3 regions of the Kitasatospora sp. NEAU-CNBT7 genome follow, and region 1 is predicted to be linked to each of the others. Evidence: predicted binding sites of a transcription regulator. Region 1 holds the regulator's gene; each other region holds the start of a gene.
The links. Region 1 encodes HrcA, which represses chaperone genes, less so after heat shock. Its sites were predicted from a motif close to TTNGCACTCNGNNNNNCNGAGTGCNAA; they were not measured.

Region 2: a site for HrcA is predicted at 2,490-2,516, ahead of groES (co-chaperone GroES). Genes of this name have one in related genera too.
Region 3: a site for HrcA is predicted at 2,708-2,734, ahead of groL (chaperonin GroEL). Genes of this name have one in related genera too.

What each region holds. Positions count from the first base shown of each region.
Region 1 covers NZ_JBXQQB010000014.1:132,709-139,787, reverse strand. The annotation lists gene AC2TEW_RS19940 (S41 family peptidase) at 1-1,244, opposite strand, end outside; gene AC2TEW_RS19935 (16S rRNA (uracil(1498)-N(3))-methyltransferase) at 1,326-2,075, opposite strand; gene dnaJ (molecular chaperone DnaJ) at 2,233-3,372, opposite strand; gene hrcA (heat-inducible transcriptional repressor HrcA) at 3,444-4,523, opposite strand; gene htpX (zinc metalloprotease HtpX) at 4,755-5,675, shown strand; gene pspAB (PspA-associated protein PspAB) at 5,689-6,273, shown strand; gene AC2TEW_RS19910 (DUF3097 domain-containing protein) at 6,365-7,079, shown strand, end outside.
Region 2 covers NZ_JBXQQB010000008.1:199,461-206,539, reverse strand. The annotation lists gene AC2TEW_RS13960 (LysR family transcriptional regulator) at 1-129, opposite strand, end outside; gene groL (chaperonin GroEL) at 304-1,938, opposite strand; gene groES (co-chaperone GroES) at 2,039-2,344, opposite strand; gene AC2TEW_RS13945 (hypothetical protein) at 2,595-3,044, shown strand; gene AC2TEW_RS13940 (class I SAM-dependent methyltransferase) at 3,103-4,281, shown strand; gene AC2TEW_RS13935 (polysaccharide deacetylase family protein) at 4,257-5,135, opposite strand; gene AC2TEW_RS13930 (hypothetical protein) at 5,181-5,441, opposite strand; gene tsaD (tRNA (adenosine(37)-N6)-threonylcarbamoyltransferase complex transferase subunit TsaD) at 5,438-6,520, opposite strand; gene rimI (ribosomal protein S18-alanine N-acetyltransferase) at 6,513-6,995, opposite strand; gene tsaB (tRNA (adenosine(37)-N6)-threonylcarbamoyltransferase complex dimerization subunit type 1 TsaB) at 7,019-7,079, opposite strand, start outside.
Region 3 covers NZ_JBXQQB010000006.1:282,087-289,165, reverse strand. The annotation lists SAM riboswitch class I at 1-130, shown strand, start outside; gene thrC (threonine synthase) at 148-1,431, shown strand; gene AC2TEW_RS11295 (ubiquitin-like small modifier protein 1) at 1,468-1,746, shown strand; gene AC2TEW_RS11290 (cold-shock protein) at 2,344-2,550, shown strand; gene groL (chaperonin GroEL) at 2,856-4,478, shown strand; gene AC2TEW_RS11280 (Uma2 family endonuclease) at 4,678-5,262, shown strand; gene AC2TEW_RS11275 (DUF8819 family protein) at 5,282-5,638, shown strand; gene AC2TEW_RS11270 (DUF4031 domain-containing protein) at 5,635-5,928, shown strand; gene AC2TEW_RS11265 (HD domain-containing protein) at 5,897-6,538, opposite strand; gene AC2TEW_RS11260 (PadR family transcriptional regulator) at 6,640-6,990, shown strand; gene AC2TEW_RS11255 (hypothetical protein) at 6,987-7,079, shown strand, end outside.

The DNA.
Region 1 (7,079 bases):
AGCTCGTGCACGGCGCCGCCGTCGAGCGGGACGAGCAGCAGCCGGCCGTCGTGCGAGGCCACCGCCAGCTGCCCGCCGTCCGGCGAGACGGCCAGGTCGAGCACCCGGCCGAGCTGCCCGGCGGCGAGCCGGCGGCGCTCGGCGCCCAGCACGTCCGGGGCGTACGCGATGGCGTCCTCGCCCTCGGCGTCGGTCACCCAGACCGCGCCCTGCCCGCCGTCCGCGCCCGGCACCACCCGGGCCAGCCGGGCCCGCGCCCCCGGGGTCTGGTCCAGCACCCGGGCCGGCCCCTCGCGGTGGGTCAGCCAGTGCACGCTGCCGCGGACCACCACGGCGCTGGCCCGGCCGGTGCGGTCCGGCGCGACCGTCTCCAACTGCCCGGCGGCCGGGGTCGGATGGGGCTGGCGGCCGGTCCGCGGGCCGGCCGGACGGACGTCCAGGCGGCGCGGTCCGGCGCCGTCCAGGCCGTCCAGCAGCCACAGGTCGCCGGCGCTGTGCCAGACCACCCGGGTGCCGTCGGTGCTCGCGTTGCGGGCGTAGAACGGGCCGTCGGTGTGCCGGCGCAGGTCCGAGCCGTCGGGCAGGCTGGAGTACAGCTGTCCGCTGCCCTCGTGGTCGGAGAGGAAGGCGACCCGCTCCCCCACCCACATCGGGGACTCGATGTTGCCGTCCAGTTCCTGGTGCAGCCGCTCGAACTCCTGCGCGCCGATCCAGAGTTTCCCCGCGGTGCCGCCGCGGTAGCGCTTCCACCAGCCCGGCTCGCGGCTGATCGCGGAGAGCAGCAGCGCCCGCTCGCCCCCGGGCTCGAACGCGAGCCCGCCGATCGGCCCGTACGGCAGCCGGGTGGGCTCGCCGCCGTCCAGCTCCAGTGCGAACGCCCAGGACCGGCGGATGGTGGCCTGCCCGGCGGTGGTGGTGGCGACCGGCCGGCCGTCGGCGGTCCAGCCGCGCAGCGCGGTGAACGGGCTGCCCCAGTGGGTGAGCCGGCGCGCCGGGCCGCCGTCGACCGGGGCGACGTGGATCTCCGGCGCGCCGTCGCGGGTGGAGGCGAACGCGACCAGCCGGCCGTCGGGCGAGAACCGGGGCCGACTGACCGGGACCTGATCGGCGGTCAGCCGCCAGGCCCGGCCGCCGTCGACCGGGGCCAGCCAGATGTCGTCGTCGGCGACGAAGGTGACGAGGTCGCCGTGCAGGTGCGGGTGGCGCAGGTAGGCGCCCGTGGAGGTGCTCTCTGGTTCGGTCACAGCAGTCACCCTAGGCAGGGCCCGGCGGGGCGGCCAAGGGTTTCTTCGAGGGCGAACCCCGCACTCCGGCGGGTCGCGGACTCAGCCCCAGCGGCCGGTCCGGCCGAGCAGCAGCGCCCCGGCCGCCACCCCCGCGGTGGAGGTCCGCAGCACCGAGCCGCCGAGCCGGTGCGGGCGGGCGCCGGCCTGCGCGAACGCCGCCAGCTCCTCCGGGGAGACCCCGCCCTCGGGACCGACCACCAGCACGATGTCCCCGGCCGCCGGGAGCTCGGCGGTGGCCAGCGGCTCGGCGCCCTCCTCGTGCAGGACGGCGGCGAGCGCCGCCCGTTCCAGCAGCGGGACCAGCTGACGGGTGGTCACCTGGTCGGCCACCTCGGGGAAGCGCAGCCGTCGGGACTGCTTGCCCGCCTCCCGGGCGGTGGCCCGCCACTTGGCGAGCGCCTTGGCGCCGCGCTCGCCCTTCCACTGGGTGATGCAGCGGGAGGCCGCCCACGGGATCACCACGTCGACGCCGACCTCGGTCATGGTCTCCACCGCCAGCTCGCCGCGGTCGCCCTTGGGCAGCGCCTGCACCACCACGATCCGCGGGCCCGGCTCCGGTTCACGGCGCACCGCCGTCACCGTGACGTCCAGGGCGTCCTTGCCCAGCACGGCCGCCACGGTGCCGTCCAGCCCCAGGCCGAGGCCGTCCGTCAGGGTGAGCGCCTCCCCCGCCGTCAGCCGCTTCACCGCCGCCGCGTGGCGCCCCTCCGGCCCGTCCAGCCGTACCACCGATCCGGGCCCGGCCGCGGCCAGCCGGGCGGTCTCGACGACGAACACGGGCGCGGTCATGGGACGAACCTCCGGTGGGACGGGACGGGGGCCCGGCCTGGGCCGGGCGGGAACGGGAAGCGGTGGAAGGCAGTGGCGCCGGAGCGCGCGACACCCCGCCGGCCCGGACGGGCCTGCGGGGTGTCGCGAGGGTCGGCCGCTCGGGCCTCCCGGCGGCTCAGCGGCCGTTGAAGGCGTCCTTCAGGCGGGAGAACAGCCCCTGCTGGCCCGGCGCGAAGTGGCCGGCCGGCCGCTCCTCGCCGCGCAGCACCGCGAGTCGGCGCAGCAGTTCCTCCTGCTCGGGGTCGAGCTTGGTGGGCGTCTGCACCTCGACATGCACTATCAGGTCGCCGCGGCCGCCGCCGCGCAGGTGGGTGATGCCCCGGCCGTGCAGCGGGATCGACTGGCCGGACTGGGTGCCGGGCCGGATGTCGACCTCCTCCAGCCCGTCCAGGGTCTGCAGCGGCACCTGGGTGCCGAGCGCGGCGGCCGTCATCGGGATGGTGACCGTGCAGTGCAGGTCGTCGCCGCGGCGCTGGAAGGTCGGGTGGCTGGTCTCGGCGATCTCGACGTAGAGGTCGCCGGCCGGGCCGCCGCCGGGGCCGACCTCGCCCTCGCCGGCCAGCTGGATGCGGGTGCCGTTGTCGACACCGGCGGGGATCTTGACGGTGAGGGTGCGGCGGGCGCGGACCCGGCCGTCGCCGGCGCACTCCGGGCAGGGGGTCGGCACCACGGTGCCGAAGCCCTGGCACTGCGGGCAGGGGCGGGAGGTCATGACCTGGCCCAGGAAGGACCGGGTGACCTGGGAGACCTCGCCCTTGCCGCGGCACATGTCACAGGTCTGCGCGGAGGTGCCGGGGGCCGCGCCCTCGCCCGCGCAGGTGGTGCAGGTGACGGCCGTGTCGACCTGGAGCTCCTTGGTGGTGCCGAACGCGGCCTCCTCCAGGGTGATCTCCAGCCGGATCATGGCGTCCTGGCCGCGCCGGGTGCGCGAGCGCGGTCCGCGCTGGCCGCCGGCGGCGCCGAAGAAGGCGTCCATGATGTCGGAGAAGCCGAATCCGGCCGCGCCGAACCCGCCCGCGCCGCCACCGCCGCCGTTCGGCGACAGCGGGTCGCCGCCGAGGTCGTAGACCTGCCGCTTGGAGGGGTCGGAGAGCACCTCGTAGGCGGCGTTGATCTCCTTGAACCGCTCCTGCGTCTTGGGGTCCGGGTTGACGTCCGGGTGCAGTTCGCGCGCGAGGCGCCGGAACGCCTTCTTGATCTCGTCCTGACCCGCGTCACGTCGGACGCCGAGTACCGCGTAGTAGTCCGTGGCCACCAAATGCTCCGGTTTGTTCCGCCTCTAGAAGTGCTTGCGACTGCTGCGCGCCGGCCTGCGGCGCGTGTGTCCTACGACTCGGCCAGGATCTGGCCCACGTACCGTGCCACCGCTCGCACCGCCCCCATTGTGCCCGGGTAATCCATCCGGGTCGGACCGATCACCCCGAGCTTCGCCACGCTCTGGTCGCCCGAACCGTAACCGACCGAGACCACCGAGGTGGAATTGAGCCCCTCGTAGGCGTTCTCGTGGCCGATCCGGACCGTCATCGTGGCGTCCGCCGTCTCACCCAGCAGGCGGAGCAGGACCACCTGCTCCTCGAGGGCCTCCAGCACCGGCTGGATGGTCAGCGGGAAGTCGTGTCCGAAGCGGGTCAGGTTGGCCGTGCCCGCCAGCATGATCCGCTCCTCGTTCTGTTCGGCCAGCGTCTCGAACAGGGTGGCCAGCACCGCGGTGACGGTCGGCCGGTCGGCCGGCTCGAACGCGGCCGGGAGCTCCTCCAGTGCCGTCGGCACCTCGGGCAGCGGGCGGCCGCCGGCCTGGCCGTTCAGCCGGGCCCGCAGGTCCGCCAGCACGGTGTCGCCGACCGGGCCCGGGCAGTCGACCATCCGCTGCTCGACCCGGCCGGTGTTGGTGATCAGGACCAGCATCACCTTGGCCGGCGTCAGCTGGACCAGCTCGATGTGGCGGACCGTGGAACGGGTCAGCGACGGGTACTGGACCACCGCGACCTGCCGGGTGAGCTGCGCGAGCAGCCGTACCGTGCGGGCCACCACGTCGTCCAGGTCGACCGCGCCCTCCAGGAAGTGCCGGATCGCCCGGCGCTCGGGGCTGGTCATCGGCTTGACCTCGGCCAGCCGGTCGACGAAGAGCCGGTAGCCCTTGTCGGTGGGGATCCGGCCGGCGCTGGTGTGGGGCTGCTGGATGAAGCCCTCCTCCTCCAGCGCCGCCATGTCGTTGCGCACGGTCGCCGGGGAGACCCCGAGGCTGTGCCGCTCGACCAGGGCCTTGGAGCCGACCGGCTCCTCGGTGCCCACGTAGTCCTGGACGATCGCCCGCAGCACGGCCAGCCTGCGGTCGTCCAGCGGGCGGGCGGCGGGGCGGGGCTCCACCGCCCGGGACGGCTCGAAGGAACGGGGCTCGTCGACCATGGGCACGCACCTCCGTCTTCGTCCGTTGAGCTGTTGAGTGTCCGATATCTGGCACTCCGGCAGGCAGAGTGCCAGGACCTTACCAGCCAGTGTAAGGCCCGGGTCCGACGGCAGGAACGGGCCGCCCAGGTGATCCTGCCCGCATCGCCGGACGGCACCCGTGGCGCATGGTGCCCGGGGCGGCCGCGAGTGGGAGCATCGGAGGCGAGCGCGACGAGCGAGGGAGTGGCGATGTCGACTTCGGGAGAGCACTCCCGGTTCGCCCCCGACCGGGGGCTGACCGGCCGGATGGTCACCACGATGTTCCTGATCGGCCTGGTCTACGTGGGGTTCACCGGGCTGCTGATCGCACTGCTGCGCGGGGCCTGGCCGCTGATCGTCCTGATCTCCGGCGGCCTGTTCGTGGCGCAGTTCTGGTTCAGCGACAAGATCACCGAGCGGGCGATGGGCGCCCACGAGGTCACCCCCGAGCAGTACCCGCAGCTGCACGGCACCATCGACCGGCTCTGCGCACTGGCCGACATGCCCAAGCCCCGGGTCGCGGTCGCCGTCAACGACATGCCGAACGCCTTCGCCACCGGCCGCAAACCCGAGAAGGCCGTGGTCTGCGTCACCACCGGGCTGCTGCGCCGGCTGGAGCCCGAGGAGCTCGAAGGCGTGCTCGCCCACGAGCTCTCGCACGTCGCCCACCGGGACGTGGCGGTGATGACCGTCGCCGGCTTCCTCGGGGTGCTGGCCGGCGCGATGACCAGGATCGCCCTGTACGGCGGGTTCCTGGGCGGCAACCGCAACAGCAACGACAGCACCGCGGCCATCGCGGCGATCATCATCCCGCTGGTCAGCATCGTGGTCTACGCGATCAGCTTCCTGCTCACCCGGCTGCTCTCGCGCTACCGGGAGCTGGCCGCCGACCGGGCCGCCGCCCAGCTGACCGGCCGGCCGAGCGCGCTGGCCTCCGCACTGACCAAGGTGACCGGGCAGATCGCCGCCATCCCGACCAAGGACCTGCGCCAGGCGCAGCCCTACAACGCCTTCTACTTCGCCCCGGCGCTGAGCGCCCGGGAGGCCGCCACCCAGCTGCTGTCCACCCATCCGTCGCTGGAGCAGCGGCTGGCGCAGCTGGCGAAGATCTCGGCCGAACTCGGCCGGTGACGAGGAGCTGGACGTGGGATTCCTGGACGCACTGTTCGGCCGGACCAAGCCGGTCCGGCCGGACCTTGACCAGCTCTTCGGGGTGCCCTCGGCGGCGCTGACCCTGGAGGCGGCCGCCGGCTTCCGCCCGACCGGGCTGGGCTCGGTCTGCTTCGCGGCGGTGGAGGGCGGCGCCTTCGCCGAGGTCCAGCGGCAGGTCCGGGCGCTGTTGGACGCCGACACCCCGAACGGCGGGGTGCCGGTGGAGGCCTCTCAGGACGCCTACGGCTACTCCTGGCTGCTGGCCCGGCACACCGCCGAGGAGCTGCCGGACCTGGTCAACGACCTGCACGCGGTCAACAGCGAGCTGGAGGGCAACGGCTTCGGCCCGCAGCTGCTCTGCTCGCTGGTCGGCTTCCGCAACGAGGCGGGGCAGCCGCTGGCACTGGTCTACCTGTACAAGCGCGGGTCCTTCTACCCGTTCGCGCCGGTGCCGGGGGGCGGGGAGAAGCGCAACAGCCCGCTGGAGCTGCAGGTGAAGGCGATGCTCGGCAACGACCTGCGGCTGGAGCAGGACCTGAGCCGCTGGTTCCCGGTCTGGGGTGCGCCCGGGCTCTGAGGCGGCGGCCGAGCGGCCGCCACCTCGGGGGCGGGGCCGCGGGGGCGGGTCGGGGCGGGTGACGGTGCGTCGGGTTCCGTATAGTCCCGGCATGCGCAGCAGGCAGTACGGCCCGGACCTGACCCCGCCGTGGAAGCGGCAGCAGCCCGCCCCCGAGGTGGCGGCCGAGCGTGACCTGGTGGTCGAGGAGGCCGTGACCGGGTTCTGCGGGGCCGTGGTGCGGTGCGAGAAGACCGCCGAGGGGGTGACCGTCACCCTGGAGGACCGCTTCGGCAAGCACCGGGTGTTCCCGCTGACCCCGCGCGGGTTCCTGCTGGAGGGCCGGGTGGTGACCCTGGTCCGGCCGGCCGCCGCGGCGCCCGCGCGCGGGCCGGCCGTGACGGCGTCCGGGTCGCTGGCGGTGCCCGGCGCGCGGGCGCGGGTGGCCCGGGAGTCGCGGATCTACGTCGAGGGGCGGCACGACGCCGAGCTGGTGGAGCGGGTCTGGGGTGACGACCTGCGGATCGAGGGCGTGGTGGTGGAGTACCTGGAGGGGATCGACGACCTGCCGGCGATCGTCGACGCCTTCGGGCCCGGCCCGGGGCGCCGGCTCGGGGTGCTGGTCGACCACCTGCTGCCGGGCACCAAGGAGCACCGGATCGCCGCGCAGGTGACCGGCGACGGGGTGCTGGTGGTCGGCCACCCGTACATCGACGTCTGGGAGGCCGTGAAGCCCTCCTCGGTGGGCATCGCGGCCTGGCCGCAGGTGCCGCGCGGGGAGTCCTGGAAGGAGGGCGTCTGCCGCCGCCTGGGCTGGCCGGCCGACA
Region 2 (7,079 bases), on a different contig from region 1:
CGCCTTCTCCAGTGCCTTCATCTGCTGGCTCACGGCCGGCTGGGTGCAGCCCAGCTCGCGCGCGGCGGCGGAGAAGGAGCCGGTCCGGGCGACGGCGCGCAGGACGCGGAGGTGGCGGGCTTCGATCATGCCTCAGTTATAAGGCAGCCTTTGGCGTACGCAAAACCTGACTGATGAATTCGGCCCCGCCGGCCGCGCCGCCGCCCCCGAGGGTATCCGGCGCCGCGGCCGGGTGCGGACATGCCGGAGGCCCGGCCGCGCCGTTCGGCGCGACCGGGCCTCGGAACCTGCCGACCCGGTGGGTCAGTGGGAGTGGCCGTGGCCGCCGTGCGAGTGGCCGTGACCGTTGGCCTCCTCCTCTTCCTTCTTCTCCACCACGAGGGTCTCGGTGGTGAGCAGCAGGGAGGCGATGGAGGCGGCGTTCTCCAGGGCGGAGCGGGTGACCTTGACCGGGTCGATGACGCCGGCCTTGACCAGGTCGCCGTACTCGCCGGTGGCGGCGTTGTAGCCGAAGCCCGCCTCCAGGTCGGCGACCTTCGAGGTGATGACGTAGCCCTCGAGGCCGGCGTTCTGGGCGATCCAGCGCAGCGGCTCGGCGAGCGCCTTGCGGACGACCGCGACACCGGTCGCCTCGTCGCCCGACAGGCCCAGGCCGCCGTCCAGCACCTTGGCGGCGTGCACCAGGGAGGCGCCGCCACCGGCGACGATGCCCTCCTCGACGGCGGCGCGGGTGGCGGAGATGGCGTCCTCGAGGCGGTGCTTGCGCTCCTTGAGCTCCACCTCGGTGGCGGCGCCGACCTTGATGACGCAGACGCCGCCGGCCAGCTTGGCCAGGCGCTCCTGCAGCTTCTCGCGGTCCCAGTCGGAGTCGCTGGCGGCGATCTCGGCCTTGATCTGGCCGACCCGGCCGGCCACCGCGTCGTGGTCGCCGGCGCCGTCGACCAGGATGGTCTCGTCCTTGGTGACGGTGACGCGGCGGGCGGTGCCGAGCACCTCGAGGCCGACCTGGTCGAGCTTGAGGCCGACCTCCTCGGAGATCACGGTGCCGCCGGTGAGGACGGCGAGGTCGCCGAGGATCGCCTTGCGGCGGTCGCCGAAGCCCGGGGCCTTGACGGCGACGGCGTTGAAGGTGCCACGGATCTTGTTGACCACCAGGGTCGACAGCGCCTCGCCGTCGACGTCCTCGGCGATGATCAGCAGCGGCTTGGAGGCGCCGCCCTGGAGGATCTTCTCCAGCAGCGGGAGCAGCTCCTGGATGGAGGAGATCTTGCCCTGGTTGATCAGGATGTACGGGTCGTCGAGGACCGCCTCCTGGCGCTCCGCGTCGGTGACGAAGTACGGCGACAGGTAGCCCTTGTCGAACTGCATGCCCTCGGTGAACTCGAGCTCGACGCCGAAGGTGTTGGACTCCTCGACGGTGATCACACCGTCCTTGCCGACCTTGTCGATCGCCTCGGCGATCAGCTCGCCGACCTGGGTGTCCTGCGCGGAGAGGGAGGCGACGGCGGCGACGTCGTCCTTGCCCTCGATCTCGCGGGCGATGGACAGCAGGTGCTCGGAGACGGCGGCGACGGCCTTGTCGATGCCCTTCTTCAGGGCGGCCGGGCCGGCACCGGCGGCGACGTTGCGCAGACCCTCGTTGACCAGGGCCTGGGCCAGCACGGTGGCGGTGGTGGTGCCGTCACCCGCGACGTCGTTGGTCTTGGTGGCGACCTCCTTGACCAGCTGCGCGCCGAGGTTCTCGTACGGGTCGTCGAGCTCGACCTCGCGCGCGATGGTCACACCGTCGTTGGTGATGGTGGGGGCGCCGAACTTCTTGTCGATGACGACGTTGCGGCCCTTGGGGCCGATGGTCACCTTGACCGTGTCGGCCAGCTTGTTCACACCGCGCTCCAGCGAGCGGCGGGCGTCCTCGTCGAACTGCAGGGTCTTCGCCATGATCCCGATTCCTCAGAAAGTGCCTGGTTTACGTGAGCCAACAACCGCGCCCCGGGCCCCTGTCACTGGAGGACACGGATCCGGGGCGGGCGGAGACGTCTTACTTCTCGATGATGGCGAGAACGTCGCGAGCCGAGAGGACCAGGTACTCCTCGCCCTGGTACTTCACCTCGGTGCCGCCGTACTTCGAGTAGAGCACGATGTCGCCGACGGCAACGTCGAGCGGAAGGCGCTGGCCGTCCTCGAAGCGGCCCGGGCCGACGGCCAGGACGACGCCCTCCTGGGGCTTCTCCTTGGCGGTGTCCGGGATAACCAGGCCGGAGGCCGTGGTGGTCTCGGCGTCGAGCGGCTGGACCACGATGCGGTCCTCGAGCGGCTTGATGGCAACCTTGCTGCTGGTGGTCACGTCCGAGCTCCCCTTCGGAGATTACGGGGTTGTCTAACAGGTAGGTGTGGCGGTGTCCGCAGGCCTGCCGTCGCGGGGGTCAGGCATGCTCCATCGCGTTAGCACTCACCCTGGGGAGAGTGCCAGGAACGACCATAGGCGCCGGTTAGCACTCAGTCAACCAGAGTGCCAATGGCGCGGCCGGTCGTTCGATCCGGGCCGAGTACCCGTACTCATGTGCGGCCCGCGCCGCGGCGGGCAGAATGCGGGGGTGCCCGCCGACTCGCAGACGCCACCACGCCCCGGCCCAGGCCCGTCTGACGACGGGTCACCGAGACCGGGCGGCGCCCTCGCGGTCGGTCTGCTGGTGCTCGCGCTGGACGTCTGGCTGGCCGGCCTGGCCGTGCTGTTCCTGCTGCTCTCCGGGGTCGGCCACCCGTTCCCGTGGGTCGACTACCCGGCCGCCGGCGAGCCGGCCGGTCACCACCGGCGGGCGGTGCACACCCCGCTGACGGTCGCCGGGGCGAGCGCGGCGGCGCTCGCCCTCAGTGCGGTGCTGCTGGCCCTGCGCCGCCACCGGGCCGCGGCCGCCGTCCAGACCGTCCTGCTGACCGCGGTCCTGGCGGCGGCGCTGGCCCTCTGGGCGGCCCGGCCCGCACCGCCGGCCGCCGGGCCCGCGCCGGCCCCGCACGCGGCCTGCCGGCCCGGCACGGCCTGCTGAGGGCCGGGGCGCCGGGCGGCGGCCGGTGGCACCGCACCGGCTGATCGACAATGGGGGCGTGGAGATCGAATCGTTCCGGGCCCTGCTGACCGACCGGGGCCGCGCGCTGCTCGCCGAACTGCGGGAGTTCACCGCCGACGAGGAGCTGGCGCTGGCCACCCGGCTGCGCCGGGAGTACCCCGCCGAGCTGGTCCGGGCCGCCTTCGAGCAGGCCCGGCTGCGGCAGCGGGCCCGCGCCAAGTTCGGCGCCGACGCGGACCTCATGTACTTCACGCCCGACGGCGTGGAGCAGGCCACCCGGCGCAGCGTGGCCGAGTGGCGGGCCGGGCAGTTCGCCGCGCTCGGGGTGCGGCGGCTGGCGGACCTGTGCTGCGGGATCGGCGGCGACGCCATCGCGCTGGCCCGGGCCGGGGTCGCGGTGCTCGCGGTCGACCGCTCGCCGCTGACCTGCGCGGTGGCCGAGGCCAACGCGGCCGCGCTGGGCCTGGCGGACCTGGTCGAGGTGCGCTGCGCGGACGTCGCCGACGTCGACGTGGCGGGCTTCGACGCGGTGTTCACCGACCCGGCCCGGCGGACCGCGCGCGGGCGGGTCTTCGACCCCGAGGCGTACTCGCCGCCGCTGTCCTGGGCCGTCGAGGCGGCCCGCCGCACCCCGTTCGGTGCGCTGAAGGTGGCGCCGGGCATCCCGCACGAGCTGGTGCCGGAGGGCGCCGAGGCGGAGTGGGTCTCGGACCACGGGGAGGTGAAGGAGGCGGTGCTGTGGTTCGGCACCGGCGCCGCCGAGCCGCACCGGGCCACCCTGCTGCCCGGGGACCACACGCTGACCGGCGGCCGCCGGCCGGACCCGGACGCGGGCCCGGTCGGCCGCTACCTGTACGAGCCGGACGGCGCGGTGATCCGGGCGCACCTGGTGACCGAGGTGGCGCAGCAGGTCGGCGGCCGGCTGATCGACCCGATGATCGCCTACCTGACCTCCGACCGGCTGGTGGCGACCCCGTACGCGCACGCCTTCGAGCTGACCGACGTGCTGCCGTACAAGGTGAAGGTGCTGAAGGCGCTGGTCCGTGAGCGGGCGGCCGGGACCGTGGTGATCAAGAAGCGCGGGGTGTCGGTGGTGCCGGACGAGCTGCGCAGGCAGCTGAAGCCGGCCGGGCCGAACTCGCTGACGGTGATCCTGTGCCGGACCGACGACGGGCCGCTGATGATGCTCGGTCAGCCGGTGGGCGGCTGGATGTAGTCCTCCAGCCGGGCGACCGCGAAGCCCTGCTCCTGGATCCGGCCGAGCAGTTCGCCGAACATCGCGGTCATCGTCTCGCCCTTGAGGTCCTTGGGGCCGCGGAAGTGCGCCAGGATGATGTCGCCGGGCTTGAGCTTCTTGTCGGCGGCCTGGTACTGCATGTCGTGGATCTGCATCGACTCCCGCCACAGCACGATGGCGCGCGGCCCGCACTGCTGGACGGCGGTGTTGACCGAGGCGGTGTTGGCGCCGTCGCCGTAGGGCGGGCGGAACAGCAGCGGGGGCGTGCCGTACTGCTGGGTGAGCGCGGTCTGGGTGTCGCAGACCTCGCTCTTCTGCTTGTCCGGGGTGAGCTTGCTCATCACCGGGTGGTCCACGGTGTGGTTGTGGATGTGGTTGCCGAGGGCCTGCAGCGGTTTGAAGTACCCGTAGTCGTCCTTGACGATGTCGCGGGTCAGGAACATGGAGACCGGCACCTTGAGGTCGGTGAGCATCTCGACGAACTTCGGGTCCTTCTCGGCGCCGTCGTCGATGGTGATGAAGACGACCTTGTCGTGCGTCGGCACCTCGCTGAACACCGGCACGGGGCCGGTCCTGGTCAGCTTGACGGGCTTGTCGGCCGGGGCGGCGGGGGCGGCCGGCAGCGCGGTGAGGCCCCACTTCGACCAGAGCGCGGCGCCGGGGACCGGCGCGGCCTGGCCGGCCGGCGCGGCGGAGGACGGCGCCGGGCCGCCGGACGCGCCGCCGGTGGGCGACGCGGGCGCGGGGGTGGTGGCGGAGGTCCCGCCGGAGCTGCCGCACCCCGTGGCGGTCAGCAGCAGGGCCAAGGCCGCCAGGACATACGTCTTCCGCACCGCGCAACTCCCCCGGGTCGTTCAGCTCACTCTCAGGAATGAACGCTACTCGACGTGTTGACTGGTGAACGACCACCGGTGGACGGGTCGGGCGAGCAGTTCTGACGGCGGGTCGGGGACGGCCGCGGGTTCCCCCGCCCACCAGGTGATCAGCAGCACCCGGTCACCGGGCGCGCCGAACACCTCGGCCCGCTGGGGACCGGCCGGGCCGCGCAGCGCGGGCAGCGCCTCCTCCCGGACCCAGGCGGCGAGCTCGGCGGCCCGGCCGCCGGCCGCCCGGGCCTCCCACATCAGCGCCGTGGTCACGGCTTCAGCGCGCGGTGGGCGTGGGCGTGCAGGTCCCCGTGCGGCACCGAGACCTCGGTGACCGGCAGCGAGGAGTCCGCCGACAGGTCGAAGGCGGACGGCGCGCGGTCGCGCCAGACCATCTCGGACCCGAGGGCGGCCACCATCGCGCCGTTGTCGGTGCACAGGCCCGGGCGCGGGACCCGCAGCACGATGCCGGCCTTGTCGCAGCGCTGCTGGGCCATCTCGCGCAGCCGCGAGTTGGCCGCCACCCCGCCGCCGATCATCAGGTGGTCGACGCCGTTGTCCTTGCAGGCCCGGACGGCCTTGCGGGTCAGCACGTCCGTGACGGCCTCCTGGAAGGACGCGGAGACGTCGGCGATCGGCACCTCCTCGCCGGCCCGGCGCCGGGCCTCCACCCAGCGGGCGACCGCGGTCTTCAGACCGGAGAAGGAGAAGTCGTACGCCGGGTCGTTGGCGTTGCTCAGGCCGCGCGGGAAGGCGATCGCCTTCGGGTCGCCGTCCCGGGCGGTGCGGTCGACCACCGGGCCGCCGGGGAAGCCCAGTCCGAGCACCCGGGCGACCTTGTCGAAGGCCTCGCCGGCCGCGTCGTCGATGGTCGCGCCGAGCGGGCGGACGTCGGTGGTGATGTCCGAGCTGAGCAGCAGCGAGGAGTGCCCGCCGGAGACCAGCAGCGCCATCGTCGGCTCGGGCAGCCGGCCGTGCTCCAGCTGGTCGACGCAGATGTGCGAGGCGAGGTGGTTGACCCCGTACAGCGGCTTGTCCAGCGCCCAGGCGTACGCCTTGGCGGCGCTCACCCCGACCAGCAGCGCGCCGGCCAGGCCGGGGCCCGCGGTGACGGCGATGCCGTCCAGGTCGGCGGCCTTCACCCCGGCGGTGTCCAGCGCCCGCTGGATGGTCGGGATCATCGCCTCCAGGTGCGCCCGGCTGGCGATCTCGGGGACCACCCCGCCGAAGCGGGCGTGGTCGTTGACGCTGGAGGCGACCGCGTCGGCCAGCAGCGTGGTGCCGCGGACGATGCCGACACCGGTCTCGTCGCAGGAGGTCTCGATGCCGAGGACGAGCGGTTCGTCAGCCATGGTCCGGGTCCTTCGATTCGTGCTCTGGGTGGTACGTGGGGTGGTCGAGGCGCATCACGAGCGCGTCGACGCCGGCGGGCTGGTAGTAGCCGCGGCGGACGCCGACCGGCTGGAAGCCGAAGCGCTCGTACAGCCGCTGGGCGCGCAGGTTGTCGACCCGGACCTCCAGCAGCAGTTCCTCGCAGCCGCGCCGGGCGGACTCCTCGACCAGGCCGGCCAGGAGGGTGGCGCCGAGGCCGGTGCCCTGGTGGCCCGGGGCGACCGCGATGGTCTGGACGTCGCCCTCGGCGCCGACCGCCATCAGGCCCGCGTAGCCGGTGATCGCGCCGTCGGCGGTCTCGGCGACGGTGTAGTGCCGGGTGCCGCCGGGGTGGGTCTCGGCCAGCTCGGACCAGTACATCGCGGGCGACCAGGCGTCCTCGGGGAACAGCTCGAGCTCGAGCGCCATCACCGGCTCGATGTCCCACCAGCGCATCCGGCGCAGCGTGACGGCGGGGCTCACGCCGGGAGCACCGCCTTGTAGCCGGCCGGCACCTGGGCGTCCGGGCGGCGCAGGTAG
Region 3 (7,079 bases), on a different contig from region 1:
GACTGAGGGAACGGCCCGTTGAAGTCCCGGCAACCTTCCCGTCCGGCGAAGCGACCGTCAGGTCGAGGCCCCGGCGGGACAGGTGCCAATTCCGGCCCGTGGCGCGCCCGCACCACGGGGAAGATGAGGAGAGAGGCCTCCGCCACCATGGCTACCGCTACCCCCGTTGCCGCCCCCGCAGTCGACCTCGGCCCCGCCGCCGCGCTGTCCTGTCGGGAGTGCGGCGCCCGCACCCCGCTCGGCCCGCACTTCGCCTGCGCCGAGTGCTTCGGCCCGCTGGAGATCGCCTACGACTTCGGCTCGTACGAGGCCGAGGAACTGCGCCGGCGGATCGAGTCCGGCCCGGCCTCGATCTGGCGCTACGCCCCGCTGCTGCCGGTGCCCGCCGACGTCGCGTCCAAGCCGAACCTGAACCCGGGCTGGACGCCGCTGGTGAAGGCCGACAACCTGGGCCGCGAACTCGGCTTCACCGCCCAACTGCACGTCAAGGACGACTCGGGCAACCCGACCCACTCCTTCAAGGACCGGGTGGTCGCCTGCGCCATCGAGGCGGCGCGCGCCTTCGACTTCACCACCCTGTCCTGCTCCTCGACCGGCAACCTGGCCGGCGCGGTGGGCGCGGCGGCGGCCCGGGCCGGCTTCAAGTCCTGCGTGTTCATCCCGCACGACCTGGAGCAGGGCAAGGTCGTGATGGCCGGGGTGTACGGCGGCGAACTGGTCGGCATCCAGGGCAACTACGACGACGTGAACCGCTTCTGCTCCGAGCTGATCGGCGACCCGGCCGGCGAGGGCTGGGGCTTCGTCAACGTCAACCTCCGCCCCTACTACGGCGAGGGCTCCAAGACCCTGGCGTACGAGATCTGCGAGCAGCTCGGCTGGCGGCTGCCGGAGCAGATCGTCATCCCGATCGCGTCCGGCTCCCAGCTCACGAAGATCGACAAGGGGCTGCAGGAGCTGATCCGGCTCGGCCTGGTCGAGGACCGCCCGTACCGGATCTTCGGCGCCCAGGCCGAGGGCTGCTCGCCGGTCTCGGCCGCGTACAAGGCCGGCCACAACGTGATCCGCCCGGTCAAGCCGGACACCATCGCCAAGTCGCTGGCGATCGGCAACCCGGCCGACGGCCCGTACGTGCTGGACATCGCCCGCCGCACCGGCGGCGCCGTCGAGGACGTCACCGACGCCGAGGTGGTCGAGGCGATCAGGCTGCTGGCCCGCACCGAGGGCATCTTCGCCGAGACCGCGGGCGGGGTGACCGTCGGCGTGCTGAAGAAGCTGGTGGAGACCGGTCAGCTGGACCCGGCCAAGGAGACCGTCGCGATCAACACCGGCGACGGCCTGAAGACCCTGGACGCGGTCGCCGACGCCGGCCTGACCGCCACCATCCGGCCGACCCTGGAGTCGTTCCGCGCCGCCGGTCTCGCCTCCGCCTGAGCCCTCCCCCCACCCCGCAGCAAGGAGTAGCCGCCCATGAGCGCCACCGTCCGCATCCCCACCATCCTGCGCACCTACACCGACGGCCGGGCCGAGGTCACCGCCGAGGGCGCCACCCTGGCCGAGGTGGTCAAGGACCTGGAGCACAACCACCCGGGCATCTCCGCCCGGATCCTGGACGACGCCGGACAGCTGCGGCGCTTCGTCAACGTCTACGTCAACGACGACGACGTGCGCTTCGACGGCGGCCTGGACACCGTGGTCAAGGACGGCGCGGCCGTCTCGATCATCCCCGCCGTGGCCGGCGGCTGCTGACCCTCCCGCACCCGGCGGCCGCGGCCGCGAATACCCGCACGCAGCAGCTCCGGGCCGCTGCCGGGCCGGAATCCCCGAATTCCGCCCCGGCGGCGGCCCGCGGCCTTTGCGGCGGACATTTCCCCATGTGGCTGGGTATAGAGTGCGGGGCACCGGGGTGTTCGAGGCCGATTCGAGGGGGCCTGTACCCGCCCGCCGGTCGGGTACGCAGCGCCTGTCCGCTCGTTGAGACCCGCCGCATCGAACGTGAGGCCGATCTGTCAGGCCGCCGTCATAATTATTTCGGCAATTTGCGGCATTGGTCCGCGATGTCCGGCGTCAATTGCTCGCAAGTGCCGCTTTCATCCCGTCATATCCCCTGCGGTCCGTAGCTTCTGCCCAAAAGTTGGGCCTGTTGCAGAGGGCGCATGTCCGGATACATTCAGCCGCGGTCGACGCATTCACCCGCGTTCCGGTCGCCCTCCGCGGGCCTCCGGGCGGTGGTCTGCGGCGTGCACGGCTGCGCCCAGGGGGGGTTCCCCGGGCCGGCCTTCCAGACCTCTGGACCCGCACCGTGCGGGTCCGTGAAGGGCCAGCACAGCACAAGGGGAGTTCGGAATGGCTCAGGGCACCGTCAAGTGGTTCAACGCCGAGAAGGGCTACGGCTTCATCGCGGTCGACGGTGGTGCGGACGTCTTCGTCCACTACAGCGCGATCCAGATGGACGGCTACCGCACCCTCGAAGAGGGCCAGCGGGTCGAGTTCGAGATCTCCCAGGGGCAGAAGGGTCCGCAGGCGGACATGGTCCGCGCGCTGGTTGCGTGACCTCTTCGACCTGCGGAACCTCGGCTCGGTCAACGAGCTGGCGGCCACAGATCAACGGCAGCAGGCCCGTACGGCATCCCCGTGCGGGCCTGCCGCCATGTCGGGACACCCCGCGAACGGGCTTGCACTCGCCACCCGAGAGTGCTAATCATTGGCGTTAGCACTCACAGCATGAGAGTGACAACGGATCGGGTCGGTGAGGCCCCCCGGGAGCGGTAGGGGACAGGACCCCCGCTCGCAGGGCCGTCCGTCGCGGGCACCCTTCGGTCCGGTGCAGTCGATCGCGTCCCGGAGGACCACTTCACATGGCAAAGATCATCGCGTTTGACGAGGAAGCTCGCCGCGGCCTTGAGCGCGGGATGAACCAGCTTGCCGACGCCGTCAAGGTGACGCTTGGCCCCAAGGGCCGCAACGTCGTCCTTGAGAAGAAGTGGGGCGCCCCCACGATCACCAACGACGGTGTCTCCATCGCCAAGGAGATCGAGCTCGAGGACCCCTACGAGAAGATCGGCGCGGAGCTCGTCAAGGAGGTCGCGAAGAAGACCGACGACGTCGCGGGTGACGGCACCACCACCGCCACCGTGCTCGCCCAGGCCCTGGTCAAGGAAGGCCTGCGCAACGTCGCCGCCGGCGCCAACCCGATGGCCCTGAAGCGCGGCATCGAGAAGGCCGTCGCGGCCGTCTCCGACCAGCTGCTCGCGCAGGCCAAGGACGTGGAGACCAAGGAGCAGATCGCCTCCACCGCCTCCATCTCCGCCGCCGACACCCAGATCGGCGAGCTCATCGCCGAGGCGATGGACAAGGTCGGCAAGGAAGGCGTCATCACCGTCGAGGAGAGCAACACCTTCGGTCTGGAGCTCGAGCTCACCGAGGGCATGCGCTTCGACAAGGGCTACATCTCCGCCTACTTCGCCACCGACCTGGAGCGGATGGAGGCGTCCTTCGAGGACCCGTACATCCTGATCGCCAACTCCAAGATCTCCTCGGTCAAGGACCTGCTCCCGCTGCTGGAGAAGGTCATGCAGAGCGGCAAGCCGCTCGTCATCATCGCCGAGGACGTCGAGGGCGAGGCCCTGTCGACCCTGGTCGTGAACAAGATCCGTGGCACCTTCAAGTCGGTCGCCGTCAAGGCCCCCGGCTTCGGTGACCGCCGCAAGGCCATGCTCGGCGACATCGCCATCCTCACCGGTGGCACCGTCATCTCCGAGGAGGTCGGCCTCAAGCTGGAGAACGCCGGCGTCGACCTGCTGGGCACCGCCCGCAAGGTGGTCATCACCAAGGACGAGACCACCATCGTCGACGGTGGCGGCGACAGCGACCAGGTCGCCGGCCGCGTGAACCAGATCCGCGCCGAGATCGAGAACAGCGACTCGGACTACGACCGCGAGAAGCTCCAGGAGCGCCTCGCCAAGCTGGCCGGCGGCGTGGCCGTCATCAAGGCCGGCGCGGCCACCGAGGTGGAGCTCAAGGAGCGCAAGCACCGCATCGAGGACGCCGTCCGCAACGCGAAGGCCGCCGTCGAGGAGGGCATCGTCGCCGGTGGTGGCGTCGCGCTGCTGCAGGCCGGTGTCGCGTTCGACAAGCTGGAGCTGGAGGGCGACGAGGCCACCGGTGCCAACATCGTCAAGGTCGCGCTGGAGGCCCCGATCAAGCAGATCGCGACCAACGCCGGCCTCGAGGGCGGTGTCGTGGTGGAGAAGGTCCGCAACCTCCCCGCCGGCCACGGCCTGAACGCCGCCAGCAACGAGTACGTCGACCTGATCGCCGCCGGCATCATCGACCCGGCCAAGGTCACCCGCTCCGCGCTGCAGAACGCCGCCTCCATCGCGGCGCTCTTCCTCACCACCGAGGCCGTCATCGCCGACAAGCCCGAGAAGGCCGGCGCCCCGGCCGGCGGCGGCATGCCGGGCGGTGACATGGACTTCTGATCCTCCTTCGAGGATCGGCGAGTTCGGATCGTCCGCGAGGGCGGTCTCCCCACACCGGGGAGGCCGCCCTCGCGGCGTTCTCGCCCCGGTCACCCGATCGTGCGACGCTGGGCGCATGAAGGGTCCCGGCGCCTCGGAGCGCGGCTACGGTGAGGGCGAGCAGCGTCATGCGACAGAAGGGGGGACGGCGGTGACCGCGATGGCCGTGGAGTCGGAACGGGAGTGGACCTACCTGCTGGACACCTGGAGGGAACTGGACGTCCCGGAGGGCTGGCGCGCCGAGATCGAGGAAGGGCAGATCGTCTTGGTGCCACCGCCCGGCAAGGGCCACAACCTGATCGCCGGTGAGGTGCATGACGCCCTGGTGCGCTGCCTCCCCCCGGAGATCGGCGCCTACCAGACCCTCGGGGTCGAGATCGTGCAGTCCGAGCGGATCTACGTCCCGGACCTGGTGGTCGTGGACAAGGAGCTCCTCAAGCAGCCGGACCGCGGCGACGCCGACCCGGTCGATGCCTCCGAGATCCTGCTGGCAGTCGAGATCACCTCGGCCGGCCACGCACGGCACGACCGCACCAGGAAGCTCTGGGCCTACGCCCACGCACCCGTCCCGCACTACCTGCTGATCGACCGCTTCGACGAGCACGGCCCGACCGTCACGCTGTTCTCGGAGCCGGTCGACGGCGCCTACCGGCGGAGCCTGCGCACGCCTTTCGGCAAGCCGGTCGCCCTGCCGGAGCCCTTCGGGGCCGAGCTGGTGACCGACGGGTTCCCGGGGCCGCGCTGAGCTGCGGGACAATGGGCGGATGGCCAGCCCTGAGATCGAAGCCGCACTGCACAGCGCCCGGGCGCTGATCCTCGCCGACCTGACCGCCCGGGACGTGGCGGACGCCGCCGTCGTCTCGCTGGTCGAGGACGCCGTGACGCACCGCCGCTGGTGGCTGGAGCAGTGGCCGGACGGCACCGAGTACGTGCTCGGGCTGGTCGCCCAGGACGTCCAGGACGCGCTGCTGGAGGCGTACGGCCGCTGGCCGCTGTGCGAGGAGTGCGCCGCCGACGGCGACCCGCACGCGCTGGGCGTGGAGCCCGAGCTCGGCCCGGACCCGCACTGGGTGTGCGGCAAGGAGGGGCGGGTCGTCGCGCCGGTCGGCGGGCTCTCGTGATCCTGATCGACCCGCCCGCCTGGCCCGGCCACGGCCGGCTCTGGTCGCACCTGGTCAGCGATGTCTCGTACGACGAACTGCACGCGTTCGCGGCCGAACTCGGCGTTCCCGCGAAGGCCTTCGACCGCGACCACTACGACCTCCCCGGCGACCGGTACGACCTGGCCGTCGCGCAGGGGGCCCGGCCGGTCCCCAGCAGGGAGCTGGTCGCCCGGCTGACCGCCGCCGGGCTGCGGCGGCGCAAGGCCGCCCTTCGGGCTACCCTTCGAGCCCCCCTTCGAGCGTCCTGAGCTCGGCCGCCAGGTTGGCCCGGGCGGCGGCGTCGAAGCGGGCCCGGGCCGCCTCGGTGCGGTAGAGCGCGGGCAGGCCGAGCAGCTGGCGCAGCACCGCCGCGCGACCGGCCCGGAAGGCGTCCTCGGGGACGAAGCCGTACTCCGCTCGGACGGCCGCCGCGTAGGCCGCGTACTGCCCGGGGGAGCCGCCGAGGACGGCCAGGTCCGCGTCGCAGAGCACCTCGCCGTTGCGGTCCCCGGGCGCGGGGTCATGGGTGACGGTGAGCCGGACCAGCCGGGCCACCTCCGCCACCAGCGGCTCGGCCAGCCCCGCCTCGCGCAGTGCGCGGACGGCCAGGGCCGCGCTGCGCTCCTCGTTCTCGGAGCGGTCCGGCCGGTAGACGGCGTCGTGGAACCAGGCGGCCAGCCGGACCGCGTCCGGGTCCTCGGCCTGCCCGGCCAGGGTGTCGATGTGGCCGAGCACCGCCCGCAGGTGGTCGGTGGTGTGGTACCGGCGCTGCGGTTCGGCCCAGCGCCGCAGCAGGTCCTCGCCGTACGGCCGCGGGTCGGCGCTCGCGCCGCAGCGCCGCAGCAGGTCGTTCCAGTGGTCCAGCAGCAGGGCGGTCATGGGGCCATTGTGGCCCCGGCGCGGCGACGGACCGTCAGGGAGGGTGCGGGTTTACGGATTCGCCTGACGGTATATACCGACGACCGGTATATCTAGGTGGCATGACAGAACGTTCGATGCAGGAGCCCACGCTGCTCCTGCTCACCGCCCTCGCCGACGCCCCGCGCCACGGCTACGCCCTGATCCAGGAGATCGCCGCGATCTCCGGCGGCCGGGTCCGGATGCGGGCCGGCACCCTGTACGGCGCGCTCGACCGGCTGCTCGGGCAGGGCCTGATCCGCATCGAGAGCGAGGAGGTGGTGGACGGCCGGGCCCGCCGCACCTACGCGCTCAGCGACAGCGGCCGGGCCGTGCTGGCCGCCGAGGCCGAACGGCTGCGCGCCGTCGCCGCCGAGGCCGAGCGCCGGCTCGCCGCCCCCGCCCGTCCCCGACTGAACGGAGCCTTCGCATGAGCGGCCGGATGATCGACGCGGTCCTGAGGCTCTACCCGGCGGGCTACCGGGCCGACCGCGGCGCCGAACTCGCCGACGTCTACGACTCG